DNA from 2 places in the Delftia sp. GW456-R20 genome. Region 1 is predicted to be linked to the other one. Evidence: predicted binding sites of a transcription regulator. Region 1 holds the regulator's gene; the other holds the start of a gene.
The links. Region 1 encodes NrdR, which represses ribonucleotide reductase genes. Its sites were predicted from a motif close to CACNANATNTNGTG; they were not measured.
Positions count from the first base shown of each region.

Region 1 (4,362 bases):
ATGCACAGCTGGCCAAGGCCAGCTTTTTTCATGCCCGATCCAACTGCAGGTGGCCCACGCAAACGCCTTCTGCAACGCCCCTGCCAGATCTTCGGCGCCACCGGCTCAGCTACACTAGCGGGGTACGCAACTGGCGATAGGCGCAGCCGCTTCACGCACCGCTGCCGCTGACGTGGAAACCAGCAGAAGGCCCGAGAAGGACCACCTTCTGTGAACCACCGGGGAGCGTACCGCCCAGCCTCCATGCGCACGCGGGATCTGGAGTGTTCCGCCGTTCGCCTGGGCAGCCCTTGGCCTCAAGGGAATTTCAAGTTCACAGGACTGCCATGTTTCAACGCACCAATACCGTCGAGAAGGTCGACGCCGAAGTCTTTGCCGCCATCCAGGCCGAGAACCTGCGTCAACAAGAACATATCGAGCTGATCGCCAGCGAGAACTATTGCTCGCCTGCCGTCATGGAAGCCCAGGGCTCCCAGCTCACCAACAAGTACGCCGAAGGCTATCCGGGCAAGCGCTACTACGGTGGCTGCGAGAACGTCGATGTGGTCGAGCAGCTCGCCATCGACCGCGTCAAGAAGCTGTTCGGCGCCGAAGCCGCCAACGTGCAGCCCAACTCCGGCTCCCAGGCCAACCAGGCCGTGCTGATGGCCTTTGCCAAGCCCGGCGACACCATCATGGGCATGAGCCTGGCCGAAGGCGGTCACCTGACGCACGGCATGCCGCTGAACATGTCGGGCAAGTGGTTCAACGTGGTCTCCTACGGCCTGAATGCCGAAGAAGCCATCGACTACGACAAGATGGAAGCGCTGGCGCGCGAGCACAAGCCCCGCATCATCGTGGCCGGCGCATCGGCCTACGCCCTGGCCATCGATTTCGAGCGCTTCGCCAAGATCGCCCGGGAAGTCGGCGCCATCTTCTGGGTGGACATGGCCCACTATGCCGGCCTGATCGCCGCAGGCGTGTACCCCAACCCCGTGCCCCACGCCGACGTGGTCACCACCACCACGCACAAGAGCCTGCGCGGCCCGCGCGGCGGCGTGATCCTGATGAAGGCCGAGCACGAGAAGGCCATCAACAGCGCCATCTTCCCCGGCCTGCAAGGCGGCCCGCTGATGCATGTCATTGCCGGCAAGGCCGTGGCCTTCAAGGAAGCGCTGTCGCCCGAGTTCAAGACCTACCAGGAGCAGGTCGTGAAGAACGCCAAGGTTGTCGCGGAAACGCTGACAGCACGCGGTCTGCGCATCGTCTCCGGCCGCACGGAAAGCCACGTCATGCTGGTGGACCTGCGCGCCAAGGGCATCACCGGCAAGGCGGCCGAAGCCGCGCTGGGTGCCGCCCACATGACGATCAACAAGAACTCCATCCCCAACGATCCCGAAAAGCCGATGGTGACCAGCGGCATCCGCGTGGGCACGCCCGCCATGACCACGCGCGGCTTCAAGGAAGAGGAAGCCCGCCTGACAGCCAACCTGCTGGCCGACGTGCTGGAGAACCCCGCCGACGAAGCCAACCTGGCCCGCGTGCGCGCCCAGGTGGCCGAGCTGACGGCCCGCTTCCCGGTCTACGGCGCCTGAGTTGCACGCATAGAGGCCTGCCATGAAGTGCCCGTTCTGCAGCCATCCGGACACCCAGGTCGTGGAGACCCGTGAGGCCGAGGATGGGGGCTTCATCCGCCGCCGCCGCCAGTGCGGCGGCTGCGACAAGCGCTTCACCACCTACGAGCGGCCCGAGGTCAGCTTTCCCGCCATCGTCAAGAAGGACGGGCGGCGCATCGAGTACGAGCGCGCCAAGCTGCTGGGCTCGTTCAAGATCGCGCTGCGCAAGCGCCCCGTGAGCACAGAGCAGATCGATGCCGCCATCGAGCGCATCGAGGAGCGGCTGCGCAACCTGGGCGAGCGCGAAGTGCTCTCCAGCCGCCTGGGCGAGATGGTGATGCGCGAGCTCAAGCTGCTCGACAAGGTCGGCTACATCCGTTATGCCAGCGTCTACCGCAGCTTCGAGGATGTGGACGATTTCAAGAACGTCATGGATGAGGTGCGCAATCCCGGCTGATCAGGCCGGCAGGACGCAAGAAAGCCGCCCTTGGGCGGCTTTTTCTTTGGTGGCCTGGCAGTGCTTTCAGGGCGCGGCGGCAGGGATGGGAGCCAGGCCCGAATCCACGTCACCGCACTGTGCGCGGTGGCGCAGCGCATGGTCCATCACCACCAGGGCCAGCAGCGCCTCGGCGATGGGCGCTGCGCGGATGCCGACGCAGGGGTCGTGGCGACCCTTGGTGATGACCTCGGTGCTCTGGCCCTGCACGTCGATGGATTCGCGCGGCGTGATGATGGAACTGGTGGGTTTGATGCCTATGCGCACTTCCAGGTCCTGACCCGTGCTGATGCCGCCGACGATGCCACCGGCGTTGTTGCTGCGAAAGCCTTCGGGACTCAGCGAGTCGCCGTGCGTGGTGCCGCGCTGGACCACGCTGTCGAAACCGGCACCGATCTCCACGGCCTTGACCGCGTTCAGGCCCATCATGGCGTAGGCGACGTCGGCATCCAGGCGGTCATACAGCGGCTGGCCCAGGCCCACCGGCATGCCGCTGGCCTGCACGCGCAGCGCGGCGCCGCAGGAGTCGCCCGACTTGCGCAGCGCATCCATGTATTCCTCGTAGCGGGACACATCGGCCACCGGCGCAAAGAAGGGGTTGTTGCGCACATGCTCCCAGCTCTCGAAGGGCAGCGACAGCTCGCCCACCTGGGTCATGCAGGCGCGGAACTCGGTGCCGAACTTTTCCTTGAGCCACTTCCTGGCCACGGCACCAGCGGCCACCGTCGGGGCCGTCAGCCGTGCCGAGGAACGGCCGCCGCCGCGCGGATCACGGATGCCGTATTTCTGGAAGTAGGCGTAGTCGGCATGGCCGGGACGAAAGCTCTGCGCAATGTTGGAGTAGTCCTTGCTGCGCTGGTCGGTATTGCGGATCAGCAGCGCGATCGGCGTGCCCGTGGTGCGGCCTTCGTAGACGCCCGAGAGGATTTCCACCGCATCGGGCTCGTTGCGCTGGGTCACGAACTTGCTGGTGCCGGGACGGCGGCGATCCAGTTCTTGCTGGATATCCGCTTCGTTCAGCGCCATGCCGGGCGGACAGCCGTCGATGACGCAGCCTATGGCCGGGCCATGCGATTCGCCGAAGTTGGTGACAGTGAATAGGGTGCCGAAGGTGTTGCCGCTCATAGGCCGACGATTATGCCCGGGTAGCCCGCAAGCGCCGTGCCTGGGGCGGCGGCGCATTGCGCAGGCAGCCATCGCCCGGTGATAACAAATATAGCTATCGAATTGCAAATATTCATAGTTAAAATTGCAATCCACCCTTTTTCAACCGCCTGCGGATCACCACACAGGCACCAGCCGCAAACTGCGGGAGGTTCGTGAAATGCAGGCCTCTTACGACTCAACGCAAAGCCAGGATCACAGCGACCCTGCGGGCAGCACTCCGCCGGCATCGCCAGGCCTTCAGCACAAGGACGAGGAGCAGGACCTTCGCCCCTCGCTGCTGAATGTGCTGCTGACATCGTCCAGCCCTGGCGATTTCAGAACCCGCAACAGGCTTGCCCAGGCCAAGCAGTACATGCGGGCCCGGCTCGACGACCCCGAGCTCAAGCCCTTGCAGGTGGCTCGGGACATGGGCATGTCGCTGCGCAGCCTGGCGCGGCTGTTTGCCACCGAAGGCCTGACCCCCAGCCGCTGGCTCTGGAACGAACGGCTGGCCCAGGCGCACCTGCTGCTTCGGGCAGACAATGCGCGGCGCGTGACCGATGTGGCGCTGGCCTGTGGCTTCACCAGCTTCTCGCACTTCAGCCGCGTCTTCAGACAGGCCTATGACGTGCCGCCCAGCGCCTTGCTCAAGCCCAAACGCCGCCGCGTGCACTGACAGGTCCTGCGGCCTCCCGTCCATTCGCTGTTCAAGCGACCATCTGCTTTGCGCCCTGCGCGCAAAGACAAAGGCCTCCGCCGCATTTTGCGTTCGGAGGCCTTGCTGCCCAAGGTGAAATGGTCGAAAGGTCGAAAGGTCGAAAGGTCGATATCGCCCCGATGATCAGTCCGCGCCCTGGCGCTCGCCCTCGGGCCAGTCGCGGATGTAGGCCTTGAGCATGCGGTTCTCGAAGTTCTGGCTGTCCACCACGGCCTTGGCCACGTCGTACAGGCTGATCACGCCCATGAGCATGCGCTTGTCCATCACCGGCATGTAGCGTGCGTGGCGGTCCAGCATCATGCGGCGCACCTCATCCATGTCGGTTTCCATGGTGCAGGTCATGGGAGCGTCGTCCATGGCCGAGCGCACCAGCGTCTCGCCCACCCCGCCGTGCTTGACGAAGCCCT
Region 1 covers NZ_LWCN01000001.1:79,791-84,152, forward strand. Annotated here, with positions in the region: ZMP/ZTP riboswitch at 117-292, shown strand; gene glyA (serine hydroxymethyltransferase) at 327-1,574, shown strand; gene nrdR (transcriptional regulator NrdR) at 1,597-2,052, shown strand; gene aroC (chorismate synthase) at 2,119-3,216, opposite strand; gene A4F85_RS00350 (helix-turn-helix domain-containing protein) at 3,416-3,913, shown strand; gene A4F85_RS00355 (CBS domain-containing protein) at 4,079-4,362, opposite strand, start outside.

Region 2 (4,362 bases), on a different contig from region 1:
ACCTGCTGCACCGCGCCATCACGCTGGGCGAGGACGGGCCGCTGCGCATAGATCCCGAGATGCAGCTGCCCTGCGGCACGCCGCCCGCACCGCCTGCACCGCCCGCATCCGCCTCGCCATCTCCTTCGCTCTCGCCTTCGCGCCCCCTGCCGCAAGGCGGCCCGCTATCGCCAGAGCCAGCCGATGCCGACCTGCCCCGTGACCTGCAGGCCTGGCTGGACGAGCGCGAGCGCGGCATCCTGGTGCAGGCGCTGCAGGAAAACGGCTTCAACCGCACGGCCACCGCCGCGCGCCTGGGCCTGAGCCTGCGCCAGATCCGCTACCGCATCGACCGGCTGAACATCGCCCTGCCCGGCGACGCCAGCGCCGAGGCGGACGGAGGCGGCCATGGCGAGTCCTGATCCACAGGCGCAAGCCACCCAGGCCCCGGCCTGGACCTGGCAAGGCGGCTGGCTGCAGCAGGCCCGCCACCTGCCCTCGCCCAACTTTGGCGAGCGCCCGGCCCAGGCGCTGGTCGATCTGGTCGTCGTGCACTCCATCAGCCTGCCCCCGGGCGAGTACGGCACGGGTGCGGTCCAGCAACTGTTCACCAACCAGCTCGACTGGGACGCCCATCCTTACTACCAGGGGATACGCGGCCTGGAGGTGTCGGCGCATTTCTTCATCACGCGCCAGGGCGAGGTCTGGCAGTTTGTGGACTGCGATGCGCGCGCCTGGCATGCAGGCGCTTCCTGCTGGCGGGGCCGCGACCGCTGCAACGACGACTCCATCGGCATAGAGCTCGAAGGCCTGGAGGGCCTGCGGTTCGAGCCGGCCCAGTACGCGGCGCTCGATGCCCTGTGCAACGCCATCGCGGCGCGCTACCCCGTGGCCCATCTCGCAGGCCATGAGCACATCGCGCCGGGCCGCAAATGCGATCCGGGCGTAGGCTTCGACTGGCACCGGCTGCGCGGGCTGCTGGCCCATCACCCTGCCACGGCGAACTGGCAGCTGCCGCCGGGCGCGGGCCAGCCCTCCACGTAAGCGCACACCCTCATCGCAGGCACCGCCAGGTCTTGCGCAAAATCCCGCTTGTCCACAGGCAGAGGACAAAGGGTCTGTCAATCCAGAAAGCAACCGATGTGGCGCGCCCGGCGCACGCAGCGGCTGCCTGATCATTTTTTACAAATTCACGCATGTGTCGCAGCCCCACTGTCCATGGGGCTTTCAGCGGTCCGACCGGCGCAGGGCCAAGGCTGCCGCGGCTTGCGGCGGACCATCGCCCGCAAGCCACGGCGCAGCGGGCCTTTGCTGCTATTGGCTTGTAGGTTGTGCACCCGTTTGGCGCAGCGCAAACAGCGGTTTTCCGGCCGTGAGTACCCCGTGTACATGAGACGGCGATACACTACAGGTAGTGCCCAGAAGCACGCTGGACACCATATCTAGTGTTCACAAGCTGTGCACACCCTGTGAAAACGGTGTGTACATCCGACCCCGATTCCATCTCCCAGCAAGCCTGCCCCAAGTGCAGGTCCGCGTCCGTTCTATCCACAAACACCCGTTGAGGAAACTCATGCAAGAAGCACTGAATTCTTTGGCTCCCGCTGCGCACGGTGATGCTGCCAATCCTTCCTCCGCCCATCACCTGTCCGTGCAGGACGGCTACCAGATCATCCGCCGCAGCGGCGATGTGGTGCCCTTCACGCCACAAAAGATCGCCGTCGCGCTGACCAAGGCCTTCCTGGCCGTGCGCGGAGCCCAGGGCGCGGCCTCCGCCAGCGTGCGCGAGACCGTGGACGAGCTGACCCAGGCCGTGGTTCGCGCACTGCTGCGCTCGCGTCCGGGCGGCGGCACCTTCCATATTGAAGATGTGCAGGACCAGGTCGAACTGGGCCTGATGCGCGGCGGCCACCACGACGTGGCGCGCGCCTACGTGCTGTACCGCGACCGCCGCAACCAGGAACGTGCCGAGCAAAAGAAGGCCGCCGAGGCCGCAGCGGTTGCCGCCGCCGCACCGGCGCCCGTGCTGCATGTGACCGACAACGGCCAGCGCGTGCCGCTGGACCAGGCCCGCCTGCTGGCGCTGATCGAGGCGTCCTGCCGCAACCTCAACGCCGATATCCAGGCCGCCCCCATCGTCGCCGAGACGCTGCGCAACCTGTACGACGGCGTGCCGATCGAAGAAGTCTTCAAGGCCTCCATCCTGGCCGCCCGCACGCTGATCGAGAAAGACCCCGACTACACCTACGTCACCGCCCGCCTGCTGCTGCACACGATCGTGCGCGAGGTCATGGGCCGTGACGTGCACCCGGCCGACATCCAGGCGGCCTACGCAGAGTACTTCCCCGGCTTCATCCGCAAGGGCGTGGACAACGAGCTGCTCAACCCCGAGCTGCTGAACTACGACCTGCCCCGCCTGGCTGCCGCCATCAAGGCCGAGCGCGACGAGCAGTTCGACTACCTGGGCCTGCAGACCCTGTACGACCGCTACTTCCTGCACGTGCGCAAGACGCGCATCGAGCTGCCCCAGTCCTTCTTCATGCGCGTGGCCATGGGCCTGGCGCTGCAGGAAGAGGACCGCAATGCACGCGCCATCGAGTTCTACGAGCTGCTGTCGTCCTTCGACTTCATGAGCAGCACGCCCACGCTGTTCAACAGCGGCACGCTGCGCTCGCAGCTGTCTTCCTGCTACCTGACCACGGTGCCCGACGATCTGGACGGCATCTATGAGTCCATCAAGGAAAACGCCCTGCTGTCCAAGTTCGCCGGCGGCCTGGGCAACGACTGGACGCGCGTGCGCGCCCTGGGTTCGCGCATCAAGGGCACGAACGGCGAGTCGCAGGGCGTGGTGCCCTTCCTCAAGGTGGTCAACGACACGGCCGTGGCCGTGAACCAGGGCGGCAAGCGCAAGGGCGCCGTCTGCACCTACCTGGAGACCTGGCACCTGGACATCGAGGAATTCCTCGAACTGCGCAAGAACACCGGCGACGACCGCCGCCGCACGCACGACATGAACACGGCGAACTGGATTCCCGACCTGTTCATGAAGCGCGTCATGGAAAAGGGCCACTGGACCCTGTTCTCGCCCTCCGATGTCGGCGACCTGCACGACCTCTTCGGTGCCGCCTTCGAGCACGCCTACAAGGCCTACGAAACCAAGGCCGACAACGGCGAACTCAAGCTGTTCAAGCGCATCCCGGCCATGGACCTGTGGCGCAAGATGCTGTCCATGCTGTTCGAGACCGGCCACCCCTGGGTCACCTTCAAGGACCCCTGCAACGTGCGCTCGCCTCAGCAGCACGCCGGCGTGGTGCACTCGTCCAACCTGTGCACCGAGATCACGCTGAACACCAGCGACACCGAGACCGCCGTCTGCAACCTGGGCTCGGTCAACCTGGCGCGCCACATCGTCGATGGCGCCATCGACCACGGCAAGCTGCGCAAGACCATCACCACGGCCATGCGCATGCTGGACAACGTGATCGACATCAACTACTACGCCGTGCAGAAGGCCAAGGACTCCAACCTGCGCCACCGCCCCGTGGGCCTGGGCCTGATGGGCTTCCAGGATGCGCTCTATGAAATGCGCATCGCCTACGCCAGCGACGCGGCCGTGGAGTTCGCCGACCAGTCGATGGAAGCCATCTGCTACTACGCCTACTGGGCCTCCACCGAGCTGGCCAAGGAACGCGGCCAGTACTCCAGCTACAAGGGCTCGCTGTGGGACCAGGGCATCCTGCCGCTGGACACGCTGAACCTGCTGGAGAAGGCACGCGGCGGCTATGTGGAAGTGGACCGCTCCTCGCGCCTGGACTGGGATGCCCTGCGCGCCAAGATCGGCCAGCACGGCATGCGCAACTCCAACTGCGTGGCCATCGCGCCCACGGCGACCATCTCCAACATCGTCGGCGTCGATGCCTCCATCGAGCCCTCGTTCGGCAACCTGTCGGTCAAGTCCAACCTGTCCGGCGAGTTCACCGTCATCAACCAGTACCTGGTGCGTGACCTGAAGCGCCTGGGCCTGTGGGACGACGTGATGGTCATGGACCTCAAGCACTTCGACGGCTCGCTGCGCCCCATCGACCGCGTGCCCCAGGGCGTCAAGAGCCTGTACGCCACCGCCTTCGAGGTCGAGCCCACCTGGCTGGTCGAGGCCGCTGCGCGCCGCCAGAAGTGGATCGACCAGGCCCAGAGCCTGAACATCTACATGGCCGGTGCATCGGGCAAGAAGCTGGACGACACCTACAAGCTGGCCTGGCTGCGCGGTCTGAAGACCACCTACTACCTGCGCACCACCAGCGCCACCAACATCGAGAAGTCCACGGTGCAAAGCCGCGTGCTCAACGCCGTGCCCTCGGCCGCCGCCGCACAGCCTGCCGCCGT
Region 2 covers NZ_LWCN01000004.1:2,539,366-2,543,727, forward strand. Annotated here, with positions in the region: gene A4F85_RS16665 (sigma-54-dependent transcriptional regulator) at 1-401, shown strand, start outside; gene ampD (1,6-anhydro-N-acetylmuramyl-L-alanine amidase AmpD) at 388-1,023, shown strand; gene A4F85_RS16675 (ribonucleoside-diphosphate reductase subunit alpha) at 1,553-4,362, shown strand, end outside.
Region 2: a site for NrdR is predicted at 1,414-1,427, ahead of A4F85_RS16675 (ribonucleoside-diphosphate reductase subunit alpha). Genes of this name have one in related genera too.